Regions from separate parts of the Photorhabdus akhurstii genome, predicted to be linked through region 1. Evidence: predicted binding sites of a transcription regulator. Region 1 holds the regulator's gene; each other region holds the start of a gene.
The links. Region 1 encodes ArgR, which controls arginine synthesis, uptake and breakdown. Its sites were predicted from a motif close to ANTGAATAAAAATACANT; they were not measured.
Positions count from the first base shown of each region.

Region 2: a site for ArgR is predicted at 2,365-2,382, ahead of argC (N-acetyl-gamma-glutamyl-phosphate reductase). Genes of this name have one in related genera too.
Region 3: a site for ArgR is predicted at 1,481-1,498, ahead of argA (amino-acid N-acetyltransferase). Genes of this name have one in related genera too.

Region 1 covers NZ_CP020335.1:5,298,903-5,306,113, forward strand. Annotated here, with positions in the region: gene rplU (50S ribosomal protein L21) at 1-13, opposite strand, end outside; gene ispB (octaprenyl diphosphate synthase) at 265-1,236, shown strand; gene B0X70_RS22705 (DNA-binding protein) at 1,258-1,638, opposite strand; gene B0X70_RS22710 (DNA-binding protein) at 1,715-2,062, opposite strand; gene B0X70_RS22715 (helix-turn-helix domain-containing protein) at 2,246-2,512, shown strand; gene mdh (malate dehydrogenase) at 2,614-3,552, opposite strand; gene argR (transcriptional regulator ArgR) at 4,010-4,480, shown strand; gene mpl (UDP-N-acetylmuramate:L-alanyl-gamma-D-glutamyl-meso-diaminopimelate ligase) at 4,526-5,896, opposite strand; gene fbp (class 1 fructose-bisphosphatase) at 6,062-7,066, shown strand.
Region 2 covers NZ_CP020335.1:5,528,285-5,535,495, forward strand. Annotated here, with positions in the region: gene B0X70_RS23895 (argininosuccinate synthase) at 1-454, opposite strand, end outside; gene argB (acetylglutamate kinase) at 523-1,296, opposite strand; gene argC (N-acetyl-gamma-glutamyl-phosphate reductase) at 1,322-2,326, opposite strand; gene argE (acetylornithine deacetylase) at 2,429-3,586, shown strand; partial or broken gene ppc (phosphoenolpyruvate carboxylase) at 3,868-6,504, shown strand; gene B0X70_RS23920 (YolA family protein) at 6,813-7,211, shown strand, end outside.
Region 3 covers NZ_CP020335.1:841,944-849,154, reverse strand. Annotated here, with positions in the region: gene amiC (N-acetylmuramoyl-L-alanine amidase AmiC) at 21-1,265, opposite strand; gene argA (amino-acid N-acetyltransferase) at 1,511-2,845, shown strand; gene recD (exodeoxyribonuclease V subunit alpha) at 4,786-6,639, opposite strand; gene recB (exodeoxyribonuclease V subunit beta) at 6,639-7,211, opposite strand, start outside.

The sequences.
Region 1 (7,211 bases):
AAACCGCGTACATATAAACTCCGCTTTCCGCACGCCCCCTCAAATATCATTCCAGAGCGCACTATAAATATTCATAATAGGGCGCGAATTCTACGCAAAAAAGCCTAAGAAGACAAGTGCAGAATTAGAGCAGATGATAAAAAAACATAGTTGCTGAATTGTCATTTATTTAGACTGTTTTTCGAGTACAATCAAGACACAGCAATAACTATTTTAATGTTAATATGAACACAGCCCTGCATTAAAACCCATAGCCGAAAAAATATGAATTTAGAATCTATTATCAAGCTAACCGCTGATGATATGGCAGCGGTAAATGAAACCATTCTTAGTCAGTTGAATTCTGACGTTACTCTTATCAATCAGTTGGGCTACTACATAATCAGTGGCGGTGGAAAACGCCTCCGCCCAATCATTGCCATCCTGGCTAGCAAAGCATTGGGTTATCAGGGTGATAAGCATATTACTGTTGCCGCATTAATTGAATTTATCCACACAGCAACTTTGTTACATGATGATGTTGTGGATGAATCAGACATGCGACGTGGCAAAGCGACCGCCAATGCCATGTTTGGTAATGCAGCAAGCGTACTGGTTGGTGACTTTATATACACTCGCTCTTTCCAAATGATGACCGCTCTTAACTCTATGCGAGTTCTTAAATTGATGTCAGAAGCAACCAATGTTATCGCTGAAGGTGAAGTTTTACAGTTGATGAACTGCAATGATCCAAATATTTCTGAAGATGATTATATGCGGGTGATTTACAGTAAAACAGCCCGATTATTTGAAGTCGCCGCACATGCTTCTGCAATTCTTTCTAACGCCACCCCAGAGCAAGAAACCGCTTTACAAAATTACGGACGTTATTTAGGCACTGCATTCCAGTTAATAGACGACTTACTAGATTATGATGCCGATAGCGATACATTAGGCAAAAACACCGGTGATGACCTTAATGAAGGTAAACCAACATTACCTTTACTACACGCCATGAATCATGGTACTCCAGAACAATCAGCACTCATTCGTGAAGCAATTGAAAAAGGTAATGGCCGCCATTTACTCGAAACCGTACTGGTAACCATGAAACAGTGCGGCTCACTGGAATATACCCGTAAACGAGCAGAGGAAGAAGCAGATAAAGCAATAGCTGCTTTGCAGGCGCTGGAAAACTCCCCATACAAGCAAGCACTCGTGGGGTTAGCCCATATTGCCGTACAACGCCTTTCTTAATCGATAGAACAAAACCTGGGGTTAATCTGACTCCAGGTTTTTCTCTGCGTCTTCAGCACCCACATCAATATAACCAATAAGTTTTGCCAGCCCCTCTCGAAGGATAAATTTCACAATTTTTTCCCGCTCAACTTTAGTTAGTTGATAGTAAGCCTCAATCCAAATTAAGAATGGGTCTTGCCGTTTGTTTGCATAATCAACAGTGCTTTCCCCTACAGATAGCACATTAAGTACATCCTCAGGCAAGCTATTTATATGATATTCAAGAGCCTTGCCCTGAACACCCCGTTTACGTCTATATTCCCATCCTTCCCGCCTTGCCATCAGATTTATTCCCTGAGGCGAAGAAGGAAGTCCGGCAATACCAACCAGCTCTTTAGCTGAGTACCATTCTTTTTTCATACTTTTCTTCTCACTTTGCACCGGGATAATGAAGAAGAATCCAAGTTAGTTGGCATTTTTAATTTCCAAAAATAGGTCAAATAACAGAAAGTTTTTCTAAAAAACTTCTGATACCATCCCGTAAGATCATGGCTGTCACAGCCTGTTTCTCAGATTCTGATAACTGATGGAAAGCACCAACCCAAATCGATAAAGGATCTTGCTTCTGCACCTGATACTCAGAAGATGATTCATGAAGCTCCAGTGCTGCAATGGTCGTTTCCGGGAAACAGGAGTAGTGATACTCTACCGCTTTACCCTGTTTACCTCGTCTTTTCTGACGTAACCACTCCTCGCGTTTTGCTCTGGCATTAACTCCTTGTGGTGATCCAGGTAACTCACCCACGCCGATTAACTCCTTGGCCGAATACCACTCTTTTTTCATCACGTTTCTCTATTTTTGTAACCAAGTTCAAAAAAGAAGTTTTTAAGAAAAAATTTGGAAATATTTTTAGAAAAATAATGCTATTTTATTTCTCAATAACAGGTTTAAGTTCGTTATTACTCTCATGCGTACCTGTTATTTATACCACTAATGGCATCAAATTTAATAAAAAAAGGATTAAAAATGATTTCAAGGAAATCTGATTGGCATCCTGCCGATATAATTGCAGCTTTACGCAAGCGGGGAACAACCTTAGCTGAAGTATCACGCAGAGCGGGGCTTAGCTCGTCGACCCTAGCCAATGCGCTGTCTCGGCCGTGGCCAAAGGGAGAATGGATAATTGCGAATTATCTGGAAATACACCCTTCAGAAATTTGGCCAAGTCGCTATTTTGATCCAAATACTGGAGAATTATTAGAAAGGAAAGTACGCGAACAAACAAATAATTAGCTAACGAATTATATTCGTTGAATAAAAACCGCCGGTAATTCGCTATACCAGCGGTTTTATTATTTCATAGATATATATTTTTTACTTATAAAATATATAAATTAGTTATTAATAAATTTTTCGCCTAATTCTATATCTTTTCTCAATACATCTAGCATGCCTTCCAGCGCTTTCTGCTCAAAATCACTCAACTGACCAATGTCCAAACGCTCTTCTACGCCATTTTTACCCAAACGAACCGGCTGAGCGAAGAAGCGAGCATATTCGCCATCACCTTCAACATAAGCACACTCTACAACATCACTTTCGCCTTGTAAGCCGCGGACCAAAGAGAGCCCCAAACGAGCCGCAGCTTGCCCCATAGACAGAGTTGCAGATCCTCCACCCGCTTTAGCTTCAACTACTTCAGTGCCGGCATTCTGAATACGTTTAGTTAAGGCAACCAACTCTTCATCAGTAAAGCTCACACCTGGGATCTGCGACAACAGAGGTAAGATTGTCACACCAGAATGACCACCGATGACGGGCACTTCGATTTCCTGTGGTTTTTTATCTTTCAATTCAGCAACAAAAGTATTAGAACGAATAACATCTAGAGTTGTGATGCCAAACAGCCGGTTTTTGTCATATACACCCGCTTTTTTCAGCACTTCGGCTGCAATAGCTACAGTTGTGTTGACTGGGTTAGTAATAATCCCAATCAGTGCTTTCGGACAAGTTTTAGCCACTTGTTCTACCAGGTTACGAACGATACCCGCGTTAACATTAAACAGATCTGAACGATCCATGCCAGGTTTACGGGCAACACCCGCAGAAATCAATACAACATCTGCTCCCTCTAACGCAGGAGTGGCATCTTCACCGGCAAAGCCTTTAATTTTTACTTCCGTTGGAATGTGGCTCAGATCAACAGCCACCCCAGGTGTTACTGGAGCGATATCATATAAAGAGAGTTCTGAACCTGAAGGAAGCTGGGTTTTTAGTAGAAGAGCAAGAGCCTGACCAATACCACCGGCTGCACCGAGAACTGCAACTTTCATCCTGATACTCCTTAAATCGTTTATACTTTAAAATGCTGTGAATTCATCTGGTTAAGAACCATAGATTACTACGTTTTTGAAAACAATCTATTAACAGCCAAATTGTGGACTTACGCTCTAATAGTGGGACGCAAAAGTCGCCGTATTCTAGGCAAAATGCTTATCTGTTAATGAGATAACGGACACTATTTTGAGAATTTCCCTATGATTTTACGAAATAATCGGCTAAATACCTTACACCCAACAACAACGCCAAACAATATCATTTGATTAACAATATATTTACCTGAATAACCAACTAAAAAAAGCAAATTTTCATATTCATGTTTTATGAATTTCTATATAACATAAGGCCAATTTTGCTCGGTTCAAACTGGCTATAAAATCATTATTATTGCATAAAAATGCATTTATATGCATAATATCAAGCTTCATAGCTGACTGAATATGGTGAAATATGCGTACTCCCTCTAAACAGGAAGATTTAGTAAAAGCTTTCAAGGCGTTATTGAAAGAAGAAAAATTTAGCTCTCAAGGTGAAATTGTCACCGCTTTACTGGAAGAAGGTTTTGAGAACATTAATCAATCCAAAGTTTCCAGAATGCTCACTAAATTTGGCGCTGTTCGCACCCGGAATGCCAAAATGGAGATGGTCTACTGTCTGCCTGCTGAACTTGGCGTCCCAACAGCCACCAGCCCACTAAAAAACTTGGTATTGGACGTTGATCACAACCATTCAATTGTTGTCATTCGCACAAGTCCCGGTGCTGCACAGCTTATTGCACGTCTGCTAGATTCTCTTGGTAAAGCAGAAGGTATACTTGGCAGTATCGCTGGCGATGACACCATTTTTACCACACCAGCTAGAGGTTTTACGGCAGAGCAGTTACGTGAAGCAATTCTTGGGTTATTCGAACAAGAACTTTAAATGAACGCGCCAACAATGGCGCGATTCATTTTCCCTTGGTTATTTTCAGGATCGACAAGCTTTTTTATTCAGTGCAAATAGCAATTTTTCATGAATACCACCAAACCCACCATTACTCATAACCAGAATATGATCACCCTGTTGTGCCTTATCAACAATCATATTTACCAGTGAATCGATATCGGCACTCCAGTAAGCAGGCTGAACACAGCGATCTGCAATTTCTGATACATGCCATTTAATATTAGCTGGCTGAAATAAGAACACTGCGTCAGCACGTCCTAGTGCTGGCGCGATCTCATTCTTACTGATACCCATTCTCATGGTATTTGAACGCGGTTCCAACACAGTAATAATACGCGCAGTTCCACCAACCTTACTACGCAGAGCTTCTAAAGTTGCCAGTATTGCTGTCGGGTGATGTGCAAAATCATCATAAACAGTGATGCCATTCTCCTCACCACGCAGCTCAAGGCGACGACGTGCGTTAATAAATTCACTTAAAGCACAACAAGCATCTGCTGGCTGGACGCCAACATGATGTGCAGCGGCAATTGCAATCAGCCCGTTACGCATATTATGTTCACCCACCAACGACCAGTTCACTTCTCCAACAACTTTACCATCATAAAACACCTGATAATTACGGCTGTCTGTGCTGATCTTTTTTGCCTGCCAGTTACCGGTTTCACCCACTAGCTCCAATTCACTCCAACAGCCCATAGACAAAACCTGTTTCAGGTTAATATCGTTATCCGGGATAAGGATCTTGCCACTACCCGGAACGATCCTAACAAGATGGTGGAACTGTCTCTGAATAGCCGCCAGATCGCCAAAAATATCGCCATGATCGAATTCCAGATTGTTCATGATCAGCGTACGTGGGCTGTAATGCACAAACTTAGATCGTTTATCAAAAAAGGCACTGTCATATTCATCAGCTTCTATTACAAAAAACGGGCTTTCCCCGAGTTGAGCTGATGTTTCAAAATTCCCCGGAACACCACCAATTAAGAAACCTGGTTTATAACCACAAGCTTCCAAAATCCAGGCTAACATACCCGCAGTCGTTGTCTTGCCATGCGTCCCTGCAACCGCCAGCACCCAACGTTCAGGCAAAACATAATCATGCAGCCATTGTGGGCCAGAAGTATAAGGGAGCCCACGCTCCAGCACCGCTTCTACACAAGGATTCCCACGGCTCATAATATTACCGATGATGACCATATCTGGCGCAGAATCCAACTGTGCCGGGTCATATCCCTGAATCAGATTAATCCCATGTTTTTCCAGTAAGGTACTCATTGGTGGATAAACATTGGCATCAGAACCAGTCACTTCATGGCCAAGAGAACGTGCCAAAATCGCCAGTCCACCCATAAAAGTGCCGCAGATACCAAGAATATGAATACGCATTGATTTCCTATTCCATAGCATGAAGTTAGCCACTATTCTAACCATCAATAGCAAGATAAGAAATGGAATAGCCTATGAATCATCCCTTTCTTTGGCTAAACTGCCCGCGTAAGAGTGCAACAGTCACTCTAAAACCACTATCAAATCACATTCAGGACTTTCGTCATGAAAACATTAGGCGAATTCATCGTCGAAAAGCAGCACGATTTTTCTCACGCTACGGGTGAACTCACTGCATTGCTTTCCGCTATTAAGCTCGGAGCAAAAATCATTCACCGTGATATCAACAAAGCCGGTTTAGTGGATATTTTAGGGACCAGCGGTGTGTCCAATATCCAAGGCGAGGTGCAGATGAAACTGGACCTGTATGCTAATGAAAAACTCAAAGCAGCACTGAAAGCACGCGGTGAAGTTGCGGGGATCGCTTCAGAAGAAGAAGATAATATCGTCATTTTCGAAGGAGACCGCGCAGAAAACGCAAAATATGTTGTTTTGATGGACCCATTGGATGGTTCTTCAAATATTGATGTAAACGTTTCCGTCGGTACTATCTTCTCTATCTACCGCCGTATTACCCCCATCGGCCAGCCAGTGACTGAAAAAGATTTCCTGCAACCAGGCCATCGTCAGGTTGCCGCCGGATATGTTGTTTACGGTTCTTCAACTATGCTGGTCTACACCACCGGCTGTGGGGTACACGCCTTTACTTACGATCCTTCCTTGGGAGTATTTTGTCTTTCCCATGAGAAAGTTCAGTTCCCACCCAATGGCAATATGTATTCCATCAACGAAGGGAATTACATCAAATTCCCTATGGGGGTAAAGAAATACATCAAATATTGCCAGGAACAAGATGAAGCCACTCAGCGCCCTTATACCACCCGTTATATTGGCTCGCTGGTTGCTGATTTTCACCGCAATCTGCTGAAAGGCGGTATCTACATTTACCCAAGCACAGCTAGCCATCCATCAGGAAAATTACGCCTACTGTATGAATGTAACCCAATGGCATTCCTGGCTGAACAAGCCGGAGGTAAAGCCAGTGATGGCGTCAACCGCATTCTGGATATCATCCCATCCAAACTGCATCAGCGCGTTCCTTTCTTTGTGGGCAGTAAATCGATGGTGGAGAAAGCAGAGAGTTTTATGGCTGAGTTCCCAGATGAGTAATTTCATCGGTTAATTTCGGATAAGCGGCGGGATTTTTCGTCGCTTTTTTGATTTTAACTAGTTACTTTATTACTGATTGGTGACCACCTAACAGATCACCTTCAATAAAATGGCGACTACACAAAATCGTGCACAAACTAAAGGA
Region 2 (7,211 bases), 230 kb from region 1:
CTCTCCACGGCGCGACGACTTTTAGCTGAGGGGCTAATGCCGTATAAGTGCTTTCAAACCGCACCTGATCGTTCCCCTTACCTGTTGCGCCATGAGCAAGTGCATCCGCCCCCACTTTCAATGCCAATTCAACCTGTGCTTTAGCAATAATTGGTCGTGCCATTGAAGTGCCCAACAAATAGCTACCCTCATACAGAGCGCCAGTTTTCAGTACCGGATAAACATAATCTTTAATGAACTCCTCACGCAAATCCACAACATGACATTCTGATGCGCCAGAGCGCAAAGCTTTCTGCTCCACGCCCTCCAGATCTTCACGGCTTTGTCCCACATCGGCGACAAACGCAACAACTTCACAATTATCATAATGCTCTTTCAGCCAAGGAATAATGGCAGAAGTATCCAGACCACCAGAATAAGCAAGAACGATCTTTTTAATATCTTTAGTATGCATGAAGTTACCCTTTAAAATTCCGTTGTTATTCATCAGCAAAGCTTTGCCGAAAATTAATCAAACTTAATTTAAGCCAGAATACGAGTACCGACGGGAACACCGTTAAACAGGTCGGTCAGTTGATCTGCATGACGCCAACTAGCGATATCTACCGGGCGACCTAATGTCCTAGCGGCATCTAGAGCTGCATTCACCTTCACAATCATGCCGTCAGTAATGATGCCCTGCACAATAAGTTGTTCCGCCTTCTCAGCATTAATGTCAGGGATCTTCTGCCCTTTACCATCCAAAATACCGCTAACATCAGAGAGTAATACCAAATCAGCACCTAGCGTCTGAGCTATCGCCGTTGCTGCCTGATCGGCATTCACATTCATCAATTCCCCTTTATCAGTTACACCAATGGAACTAATAATGGGTATATAACCTGCATCCAGTAGCGTTTTCAGCAACTTAGCATCGCCCGGCATCGCTTTCCCCACATGCCCCAACTCTTCATTCAGTTGGGAAACCCTGACCACATTACCATCTCCTAAATATAATCCAACTGATGCAAGTTGATATTTAGTCGCCCACGATAACAAGGTCTTATTGGCTATACCCGCTAACGCTCCCGTAATCATCCCAATTTGATCAGCGGGTGTTACCCGCAATCCTTGTTTCTTCTCTATCGGTAGCTGCAATTTCTGCATCAACTCATCCACCAGACAGCCACCACCATGAACAATAACCAACTGGCGTTCATGCGTTTGTCGATATTCCTGCAATGCAGTAAACACGCGTTCCAATGCTTCTTCACTGTCCAGTAACACGCCACCTAATTTTATGACTAAAGGTTCCATCTGCTTTACTCCTTCATGTCAATCATTAAAGTAATGCCTGAGTTTCTTCAAACCCAAAACGTATATTCATACACTGAACTGCCTGAGCTGCCGCACCTTTCAAAAGATTATCCTCAGTACCCACAACAATCAGGTGATCATCCTGTACAACAAAACCGATATCACAGAACGGTAGCCCAACAACGGATTTCAGTGCCGGTACCCCTTTGTTGTAGAGCCGCACCAATGGCTTATCCTTGTATGCTTGCTGATAAGCTTCATTTATCTGTTCTGCGGTAACACCTGACTTCAATTTACAGGTAATTGTGGCAAGAATACCTCGCACGAAATTGCCAAGATGCGGAGTAAAAATCACCTTAGTTCCCAGATGTTCCTCAATCTCCGGTTGATGACGGTGAGTAAATATTCCATAAGGTTGCAAACTGATTTCGCAGAAGCTGTTAGTCATACTGGCTTTCCGACCTGCGCCACTCACGCCACTGGTAGCATTAATCACTGGCCAATGGCTGATATCTAGCAAACTATTTTCCAACAGTGGCTTCAAAGAGAGTTGAGAAACTGTTGGATAACATCCCGGTACAGCAACCAATTGAGCCTGTTTGATCTTTTCAGCCTGCCATTCGGCAAGCCCATATACTGCTTGTGCTAACCATTCAGTATGCTTATGTTTGAATCCGTAGTATTGTTGATAAATCTGAGCATTTTGTATGCGATAGGCACCGGAGAGATCGAACACAATGCAACCTGCCGCCAGAAATAACGGCGCAATGTCATGACTGACTTCATGGGCGGTGGCAAGGAAAACCACATCAATCCCTTTAGCAACATTAATAATATCAGTCAGCGGTTGCAGCGGCAGATCAACAATGCCTTTATACTGTGGATGTAAATCTGAGAAACATTTATCTGCATCAACGCTCTGAGCAGAAACCATTAGTCCAATCAGATTTATATGCGGGTGGCGATGCAGATATGCTGCCAGTTCTGCTCCGGTGTAACCACTTGCACCAACAACCAGCGTATTCAACATAGGATATCTTTACCTTGTGCTCAGTATGTAAACGGGATAATGTATTTTTATTCAAAAAAAATGCATGAATATTGATACTATCATGAATAAAGGCTGTCAACAGTGAATATAAAATTACCTCCATTTATTGAGTTATTTCGGCAACTAATCGCGACTCCTTCTATCAGTGCCACCGATGTCAGTATTGACCAGAGCAATGAACCTCTCATCAACCTACTGGCAAGTTGGTTAAAGGAAATTGGTTTCGAGATTGAGATACAACCCGTCCCCGAGGCCCCCGGAAAATACAATCTGCTGGCGACGCTGGGGAGTGGCCTAGGTGGATTACTCCTATGTGGACACACTGATACTGTCCCCTTTGATGAAGGACTTTGGGCTAAAGATCCCTTCACCCTGACAGAACGAGATAACAAACTGTATGGTTTAGGTACAGCAGACATGAAAGGCTTTTTCGCCTTTATTATTGATGCGTTGCGAGACATTGATGTCAGTAAAATAACCCGTCCGCTGTACATTCTGGCAACCGCAGATGAAGAGACAACAATGGCAGGAGCCCGCTATTTCGCCGCAAGTACCACTATTCGACCAGATTTCGCTATTATCGGTGAACCGACCTCATTGCATCCTATCTGCGCACATAAAGGACATTTATCGAACGCTATTCGCATTGTTGGTCAATCCGGGCATTCCAGTGATCCAGACCGTGGTATAAACGCCATTGATTTGATGCACGAATCTATTGGGCACTTGATTGAACTACGCAATACGCTAAAAGAGCGTTACAACAACCCGGCATTTGCCATTCCATATCCAACCATGAATTTCGGCTATATTCACGGAGGTGATGCAGTAAACCGTATTTGTGCCCATTGTGAATTGCATATGGATATTCGCCCGTTACCGGGACTAACGTTACAGGATCTGAACGACCTGTTAAATGAAGCCCTTGAACCAGTGAAGCAGCGTTGGCCTGGCCGTCTGACTATCAACGAATTACATCCCCCGATTCCCGGTTATGCATGCCCAACCGATCACAAAATGATTGATGTGATAGAGAAACTGCTAGGCCGCAAGGCTGAAACGGTCAACTACTGTACCGAAGCACCATTCATTCAGGAATTATGTCCCACATTGGTACTTGGCCCAGGTTCTATTGCACAAGCACATCAGCCGGATGAGTTTATTGATATGTCGTTTATTGAACCTACCAGAAAGATAATTTCTCAGTTAATAGATCATTTTTGTCTAAGCAATAATTAATCGTTTTACTCGTCCCCCAAAAGTCAGGGGGACTCAAGCATCATAACTAGCAACAAAAGCCCCTTCCCCAAGCCTCCTGCGCATAAGTAATACTTATGGAACGTGACCTGCCATTAAATTTTAGAAATTTCGCCAAAACTGATGATTTTCTGATATGAATATGAAGGTTTAGGGTAAATGCAACACTGTGGCGACACAAAAAACAACTTTCCGTCACTTAAATAAAATTTTTCTACAGGAACAGAACCAACATTCTGCCAGCAATAAAGGCCAAGAGTCATATGAACCAACAATATTCCGCAATGCGTAGTAATGTCAGCATGCTAGGTAAGCTGCTCGGAGACACAATCAAAGAAGCATTAGGAGAAGATATTCTCGATAAAGTCGAGACTATTCGCAAATTATCCAAATCATCCCGCGCAGGCAACGAAATAGATCGCCAGCAACTATTATCTACCTTGCAAAACCTATCTAATGATGAACTATTGCCAGTTGCCCGCGCTTTCAACCAATTTCTCAACCTAACAAACGTTGCAGAACAGTATCACAGCATCTCCCCACATGGTGAAGCCGCCAGTAATCCCGTTGCGTTAGCGAAATTATTCACCCAGTTAAAAGAAAAAAATTTCAATAACGACGATCTGAAAAAAGCGGTCAATGAGCTGTCTATTGAACTAGTCCTCACAGCTCACCCTACTGAAATCGCGCGTCGTACATTAATTCACAAGCTGGTGGCAGTTAACACTTGTCTATCGCAACTCGATCACGATGATCTGGCAGATTATGAGCGTAACAACATTATGCGTCGTCTGCGTCAATTAGTTGCCCAGTCATGGCATACCGATGAAATCCGTAAAATTCGGCCAACTCCAATTGATGAAGCTAAGTGGGGCTTCGCTATGGTGGAAAACAGCTTGTGGGAGGGTGTACCGGCATTCCTGCGCGAATTTAATGAACAACTGGAAGAGTCAATTGATTATAGCCTGCCAGTTGAAGCGGTACCCATCCGCTTTACTTCCTGGATGGGCGGCGACCGTGACGGTAATCCAAATGTAACGGCTGAAGTGACTCATCATGTATTACTGCTTAGCCGCTGGAAAGCAGCCGATCTATTCCTGAAAGATATTCAGGTTCTGGTTTCTGAACTATCCATGTCTGAATGTACACCCGAAGTTCGTAAGCTAGCAGGTGGTGATGAAATTCTGGAACCTTACCGAGAAATTGCTAAAAAATTGCGGGCACAACTCAGCAATACATTGACTTATTTGGAGAAACAACTGAAAGGAGAGCAAGTTCTGCCACCAACTGATCTGCTGGTGGATAATGAACAACTTTGGCAACCACTTTACGCCTGTTATCAGTCACTAAAAACCTGCGGAATGGAAATCATTGCCAATGGTCAGCTATTAGATATCTTGCGCCGTATCCGCTGCTTTGGCCTGTCGCTGGTACGCATTGATGTGCGCCAAGAAAGTACCCGCCATACAACCGCCATTTCTGAATTAACGCAATATCTGGAATTAGGTAACTACGCCAGTTGGTCAGAAGAAGAAAAACAGGCTTTCCTACTGCATGAACTACACTCAAAACGTCCATTGATCCCACATAACTGACAACCAAGCACAGAAACGCAAGAAGTTTTCGCAACCTGTAAAGTCATTGCAAAGTCACCGCAAGACGCTATCGCCGCTTACGTTATCTCAATGGCAAAAGTACCTTCTGATGTATTAGCAGTTCACTTACTACTGAAAGAAGCTGGTTGTCCGTTCACCTTACCCGTTGCACCGCTATTCGAAACCCTTGATGACCTGAATAATGCCGAAAATGTCATTCAGCAATTAATGAATATTAAATGGTATCGCGCTCTGATTCAGGACAAACAGATGGTGATGATTGGTTATTCTGATTCAGCGAAAGATGCCGGAGTGATGGCTGCGGCATGGGCGCAATACCGAGCACAGGATGCCTTGATTAAAGTTTGTGAAAAAGAAGGCGTTACGCTGACTTTGTTCCACGGTCGCGGAGGTACCATTGGTCGTGGCGGTGCGCCAGCACATGCAGCACTGCTTTCCCAACCACCGGGAAGCTTAAAAGGTGGCCTACGTGTAACTGAACAGGGTGAAATGATCCGCTTTAAATTCGGTCTGCCACAGGTCACTATCAGTAGCTTAGCCTTATATGCCAGTGCAATTCTGGAAGCAAACCTACTACCACCACCGGAGCCTAAACTGGAATGGCATCAGGTGATGGATACCCTATCTGATGTTTCCTGCAAGATGTATCGTGATTATGTGCGTGAACAGCCCGATTTTGTGCCTTATTTCCGCGCTGCAACGCCAGAACAGGAATTAGCTAGACTGCCTTTAGGTTCTCGCCCAGCCAAACGTCATCCGGCGGGTGGCGTGGAAAGTTTACGCGCTATCCCGTGGATTTTCGCCTGGACACAGAATCGCCTAATGTTGCCAGCTTGGTTAGGTGCAGGTGCTGCGCTACAAAAAGTTGTCAATGATGGGAAGCAGGATGTACTAGCAGAAATGTGCCATGACTGGCCTTTCTTTACCACTCGCATTGGTATGTTGGAAATGGTCTTCGCTAAAGCCGACTTGTGGCTAGCGGAGTATTATGATCATCGTCTGGTAGATAAGAACTTATGGCCGTTAGGCCAGAAACTGCGCGAACAACTTTCCGCAGATATTAAGACGGTATTAACCATTTCTAAAGATGAACACCTGATGGCAGATCTACCGTGGATTGCAGAATCAATCGCCCTACGTAATGTTTACACTGATCCATTAAACGTCTTACAGGCAGAACTATTACTGCGTTCCCGTCAACAGCAGCATCCCGATCCTCAGGTTGAACAAGCGTTGATGGTAACCATTGCCGGTATCGCAGCGGGAATGCGAAATACAGGTTAGTCGCTGTCAGGAGGAGACAATCTCAGCGCGATTGTAGTGATATTATTGAGCACAATACTGGCATTTTCCCCAAACACGCCAGTACAAAATGTGCTCAATAGACAACAAAAAGAGGTTAGTTCTCACCAGGTGAAAGGTAATTGAAGAAATATTCCTTATCATTTATCCACCTTTGTTCCGTAGTGAGACTAAGCAAGCAAACAATCACCTCCGCAAAAATTTCGATCATTACATAAATAAAATTTAATAATGTGATTTTCGCTCACTTCCCTAAAATTGGATTTTTCCATTTCTAAGAGAATTCAATAATGAAGAAAAATAAACTTGCTATGCTGTTATCTCTTGCTTCCTTGTTTGGCATTAATGCCTATGCCCAAACAGAGCAACCGAAGGAGGTCTCTACTGCTCAAAACGCCCTGGCAGCGCAATCTCAGCTACTGCCTAATCCTGAGAGCCCAATCCGAGCTGAAGAGAAGGAACTCAACACTAAGTCTGAGGTAGCTTACGTTGCCGCGCCTCCGCTAACCAATATGTGGGTCTATGCCGTTGGCTCAACGAATTGCGGATGGGAATACACTTCCAACTTACCGGTGACGAACTGCAATCACGGAGGATATCAGCTCCGCGCCGCCGTTCTGGAAATTGGCTATGGATATAATTCCTTTGCTTGGATGAACGGCGGTACACTGCCATACTCGCTGTACTCT
Region 3 (7,211 bases), 1.3 Mb from region 1:
AATTACCCATAGCGGCAAGCTCAAATTGCCAAACTACCGCCATTCTTAAAATAAGCTTTGATACCCGCAAAAATTGACTCTGCTACTTGCTGCTGGAAATGCGCGGTTTTCAGTTTCCGCTCCTCTTCCAAATTGCTAATAAAAGCAGTCTCTACCAGAATCGAGGGGATATCCGGCGCTTTCAGTACCGCGAATCCAGCTTGATCCACCCGGTTTTTATGCAGTTTATTCACCTTGCCCATGTGCTTGAGCACTTCACCACCAAATTTAAGGCTATCATTGATTGTCGCAGTCTGTAACAAATCAAACATCGTGTGATCCAGATACTTATCACCGCTTTTACTTACTCCGCCAATTTGATCAGCTTCGTTTTGCGTCTGGGCTAGAAAAAGTGCGGTATTACTGGTTGCGCCTTTAGTAGAAAGCGCAAAAACCGAAGAACCACGGGCCGCTCGGTTAGCAAAAGCATCAGCATGAATAGAAACGAATAGATCAGCTCGCATTTTACGCGCTTTTGCCACCCGAACTTTTAATGGGATAAACACATCTTCATTACGGGTCATATAAACTTTCATACCCGGTTCACGTTGAATAAGCGTTTTCAATCGACGGGCGATTTTCAGAACAACGTCTTTTTCACGAGTTTTATATTTACCGATAGCGCCGGGATCTTCCCCTCCATGTCCAGGGTCAAGCATGATAATAATCGGCCTGTCTTTACCTGCTTTGCCTGGCTTTGGCCTTTCCACTGGCAGATCCTCGGCCAAATGACCTTTATTGTACTCTTCGAGTAGAGCAAGCAATGGATCATCATTCGTATTAGCCCCCGCAGCGGGATAAATATCCAATACCAGACGATGTTTAAATTCTGCCACTGGCTTCAAAGTAAACATATGCGGGCTGACAACTTGTTTAACTTCGAACACTAAACGAACGGTTTTAGGATTAAACTGCCCTACCCTGACCAGTTTAAGATAAGGATCGCGGGATTGAATCTGCCCGTCCATTCCGTTCAAGGTATGATTTAGTTGTACACCTTCAAGATCAACGACAATTCTATTTGGGTTCTTTAACACAAATTGGCGATATTTGAGTGGAATATTAGATTCAAGAGTCACACGGGTATAACTGGATGCCGGCCAAATACGTACTGCTATAACTTTTGCTGACGCTGCGTAACCCACCTGACTAACACTAAGCAACCACATCGCTGCGGCTCCCTGCAACAAACGACGTCGCGACAGATTATGATCTGAATGACTCATCTACTTAATATTCCATTCATAAAATACAAATATTCAGGGTGATATTCACCAAATGAAACGATCAAATGAAAAACTTTAACCAATCAGCATTATGCTGTCATCAATAAACAGCATTTTATATTTTGCAAATTATTAACGTCTACAGGTACATGAAAATGTTTTTATCTGAATTGCCTCTTGCCATTTCTTCTCAAAAGGAATAAAAAAGCATAAATTACGAATAAAAATTCAATCGAGAGTCTGTTATGAAAGAACGCAGCACCGAATTAGTTGAAGGATTTCGTCATTCTGTTCCGTACATCAATGCACACCGTGGTAAAACCTTTGTGATTATGCTTGGTGGAGAAGCTATTGCTCATGAAAATTTCTCTAACATCATCAACGATATAGGATTACTGCATAGTTTGGGCATCCGCCTAGTCGTCGTTTATGGCGCCAGACCTCAAATTGAACAAAATCTTGCAGACCATCATTACAAACCGGTTTACCACAAACATACCCGTGTAACCGATAATAAAACATTAGAATTAGTCAAACAATCTGCTGGTTTGCTGCAACTGGATATTACCGCACGTCTTTCTATGAACCTGAATAATACCCCGTTACAAGGAGCCAATATTAACGTTGTCAGCGGTAACTTCATTATTGCTCAACCTCTTGGTGTTGATGATGGTGTGGATTATTGCCACAGCGGCAAAATTCGCCGTATCGATGAGAATGCCATAAATCGTCAATTAGACAATGGCGCAATCGTGCTAATTGGCCCTGTCGCGGTTTCTGTCACCGGAGAGAGTTTTAATTTGCCATTTGAAGATGTCGCCACCCAATTAGCTATCAAATTACAGGCTGAAAAACTGATTGGTTTCTGTTCTACTCAAGGCGTACAAGACAAAGACGGAAAAATTCTATCAGAAGTTTTCCTTAATCAAGCACCAGAGCTGATTAAAGAGCTAGAAGTTAAAGGTGACTACTATTCAGGTACAATCCGTTTTTTACGGAGTGCAGTAAAAGCTTGCCGTCGTGGCGTTCGTCGCAGCCATTTATTAAGTTATCAGGCTGATGGTTCTCTACTTCAAGAATTATTCTCCCGAGATGGTATTGGCACTCAAATAGTGATGGAAAGCGCAGAACAAATACGCCGAGCTAATATCAATGATATTGGTGGTATTCTCGAACTTATTCGCCCACTGGAACAACAAGGTATTCTGGTTCGCCGTTCAAGAGAACAACTTGAAAGAGAAATTGATAAATTCATCATTATCGAACGCGATAACCTGACTATCGCCTGTGCTGCGCTTTACCCTTATCCTGATGAGAAAATTGGCGAAATGGCTTGTTTAGCGGTTCACCCTAAATACCGCAGCTCTTTAAGAGGTGAAGTATTACTGAATCGCATTGCGGAGCACGCCAAACAGTTCGGACTGGAAAAACTGTTTGTTCTGACTACCCGCAGCATTCATTGGTTCCAAGAGCGAGGTTTTGAACCCGCAGAACTCTCAATGCTACCGATTCAGAAACAAGTGTTATACAACTATCAGCGCCGTTCTAAAATCCTTATGTTAAGTTTGGAACCACAGTAATAAATATATTCATGCCGAAAGGTTTACATTACCCTTAAACTCAGCGGTAATGATATTAAACCTACGGCATCCTACCTCTACCTTAGTCTGTTAATTCAGTGATTAATCAAATGAATAATTCTTATCTTTGGTTTTGTAAATGGTATTTTATATCTGCATTGCTTATTGCGAAATATCGGTACTTTGCATGGTATAACTCACAATAATTTGGCTACACCATTTCCCCGTCATCTAACTTAAATTTTAAAAAATCGGTCCGCTAGAAATTTACTTTTACCTGGCTGACTATTTAATGCACATGAGGAATTTTTAAAAAATAATTTTTAATCGAAAACATGCAATACCAGATTTCCATTTCCCTGGCAACAACCATCATAGATGAATATTTCCTATCGTTTAATTAACGGTATTATAGATGAATTTATTTTTGATATTTTCAATATTAAGCTTGTGAGAATCCCTCCATAGAAGCCACTCACCTCCACTACCAATAAAACCATTACTGACTTGACTAGCATTAACATTAGCAAATAAACAAAAATCTTTATCCTCTGACGAGGTTAAATTATTTTCAACATGTAACATAGAATCATTATTAATTGAGGAAGTCTGATTTATATTCCATTACTGTAATATTTTCATCTATTTATAGATAATTCTGAGCTTTAATAATCATTACTATATTTACAGATCATTAAACACACTTACTTTCATACTATTTATCCCTTTACATACAAAATACCTAACCACCTGAAATATAAATACATAAAATTATAACAAAATCAAAAACGCATGCAATAAAACAAGAAAAAGTGACAACTTTGTCATTCTCTTATCTTTAAAAATGAGAGATAACCCCGTAATTACAATCACTTAAATAAACCAAGAAAATTCAAAGAAATAAAAGAAAGAATCAATGACTTATTTAACATTAACTCATTATCTTTCCCTTAAACTTTCACTCAAGTAAACATGTAACGAACTAACAAAATAATCAATCATCCGAAGATCATCCACTTTTAATTCCGTATTCACTAGCATCCTCAGTGATAATAGGAGATATGGTTTTTGGGATATAATCCGTCACCCCATGCAATCTATATTATTCACCTAAAGCTACCAAAATAGTATCAGTATTTTAAAACTTTAGAGAATTTAAAATAAACTTCACTTCTTAACGTTATATACTATTTAGATCAACTCAAGAATGTATCTACCTTCATAAAAGTTCTTCTTTAAATTTACACACATAATGAATTACCCACAACATGTACGTATCTCATCAAAAAAAATCAAAACCATCCGCTAAGTAAAAAAATACAACCCACGTAATTAAATATTTATACCGTCAAACAATAATAAACCCCACCCAATATATTAACAATCAATGACATTAGACACAGAATAATATTAACATTTATCAAACTTATAATGCTGTCGTTTGCATTAAGGACAAAATATAAGAATCAACAATCTGATTCAGTAATTGCAACTACTCTTGAATTAGTGAAATTAAGATATAGATCAATCTATAGCCGTCATAATGAAACTAATCAGTATTTCTGATTGAACATTACGGCTAATAATCACTCAATTCAAAAAACCAAGAAAAGATATTAAATTAAAAACCAGCCAAAATTTGGCATATAGAATAGGTTTAAGATACATTTATCTTGCATAGGTCAATGTAATCTCTAGTTCACTGCACGAGAATTTTTTAATCACCTAACCGATAACTTTTTACAAAAACAAAAAGGCGTATTTACCGAAGTCAGCACGGCAAATCAGAAATCTCATTAAAGGCATTAATGATCTGATTGTCGGGCTTAAAAGCCCATCCAACAACCGAACAAATCACGATCAAAAAAATGTCAGAGAAGATATGGCAACATCATTAATATATAAATTTTTTTACACAAGTCCGTTTATCAGAGCAAGAGTTAATCCACCGGTAAGCTAAGCCGCTCTGCTAACCCACTTCGCCTTTGAGTTGGCGTCTGGATTGCCTGACGCAATACCGCTTCATGTGCATAAAGAGTTAGTTTTTCTCTGGCCCGGGTTATCGCTGTATAAACCAATTCACGGCTGACAACCGGCACAAACTGCGTCGGCAATACCAAAGCTGTATGGTCAAATTCCGAACCCTGTGATTTATGTACGGTCATCACATATGCAGTTTCATGTTGTGGTAAACGACTTGGCTGGATTCCTTTAATCTGTCCATCAGGCAACTGAAAATAAGCTCGCAGTTCATGATTTTCGTCTCTGAGCATAATACCAATATCACCATTAAACAGACCCAGTGTGCTGTCATTACGCGATATCATGATGGGTCGGCCTGCATAACCTCGGCTGAAAGTCCCGACAGGGCGACGAATAAGCCCCTGACGATGTAATAGCTGTTCTATACGCTCATTAAGCCCACTGACGCCAAACGGTCCTTCTCTAAGAGCACACAACAAACGATAGCGGTTAAATTCATCTAAAATCTCTTTGACTGGTGCCTGCTCTGCCACCAGACGCAAATAGGCGTGATAACCCGATACCGTTTCTGTCAGCAATCGCTGATAATCTTCATCGTCAGACAATGGGTAAAAACAGATATCCTTCAACGGTTGCTGCAAAATAGAGAGAGCTTGTCGACTCTTTCCCTGATTAACTGCCGCAGCTAACTGACCAATCCCCGAATCCATATTAAAGCGATAACTTTTACGTAGAAGACACAAACGATCACGAACTTCTGGGATATTTTGCTGATCACCAGCATCTAACCGACATCCCGTTAATCTGCTTAACTGTTGCGCCCTCGTTATGCTGTATCCCAGTTCTGCAAAACGGCAAATATCACCCAACACCGCTCCAGCCTCCACTGATGCCAATTGATCTCGGTCACCAAGCAGAACAATTTTCGCTTTCGGTGGCAATGCATCAATCAACCTAGCCATCATGGGTAAATCCACCATTGAAGCTTCATCCACCACCAGCACATCCAGACTAAGTGGATTATCTCGATCATAGCGTAATCGCTGGCTATCAGGCTGCGCTCCTAGCAAGCGATGAATCGTCTGCGCCTGATCCGGCATATATGCAAACTGTTTCTCCGTCAGAGGCAATTTTCTGACCGCGCTATTAAGAGATTCGGTCAATCTGGCGGCTGCTTTTCCAGTCGGAGCCGCCAGTTGGATAACCTGCTTTTTATCAGGATTAAGTTTGATTAAGGCAGCCAATAACTTAGCAACTGTCGTTGTTTTCCCAGTTCCCGGTCCGCCAGAGATAACCGAAATTCTGCTAGTCACCGCGACAGCCGCAGCCACCTTTTGCCAGTCCACCGTTTCCTCAGGCAGCATGAATAATTCATCTAAAACAGTTCTCAGTTGCTGTTCCTGAATATTATCGGTTGGTTGATTGCCGGAAAAGAAAGCCGCCACCTGACATTCACTTTGCCACATTCTCTGCAAATAAAGCCGGTCATGGGAAAACACCACAGGCGTTGGTTGAAGCCCATCACTAACCGCAGCACAATTTTCCAGCGCTATCAGCAAACTCTGCTCATCAGGTTTTCCCGCAGCTCGCCATAATTGCTCTGCAAATTCACGATGTCGCCCATCAAAAAAATATTCTGGCGTTATCCGATTAACCGGCAGACAAACATGCCCAGTACCAGTTTCAGCGCTCAACAACGCCATCACCAACAACAAAACAGGATCTTTATCCTCAATCAATGTATGAGCAAACTGTAAGTCCAATGAACGCAAAAGCCTGAGGTTTACTGCCTGTTGTAATAACGAAATCATCAATTTTTCTCTTTTTCAGACTGTTCATTACCACTGAAAAGCAGATCCAAAGCATCGACAAATTCAGCCGATGGCCGACAACTAAAAATACCATTCCCCAGCTGTTGTTTATCTATCCCCCTGAGAAACAGATAAATCACGCCGCCGAAATGTTGTTGGTAGTCATAATTAGCCAACCTGTGACGCAAGTAACGATGCAGCGCCAGTGTATAAAGCTGATATTGCAGGTCATAGCGATGCTCAATCATGGCTATTTCCATTGCCTGTTGAGTATAAAACTGGCTCTCCTCTCCCAACCAGTTTGATTTGTAATCCAGCACGTAGAATTTGCCTTGCCAACAGAAGACCAAATCAATAAACCCTTTCAGCATTCCTTTCACCTGCTGAAATTCCAGTTGGGGGCAACGAGCAGAAATCGGGTCATAACGACGCATTACCATATCCAATTCCTGAGATCGCAAAAGTTGTTCAACCGGCAGATAAAACTGCATTTCATCCTGTTGATGATGCAGCGGAATTTTTGCAAGCTGCATTCCTTCATCATCCAATGGAATGGTAAAAATATCGGTCAT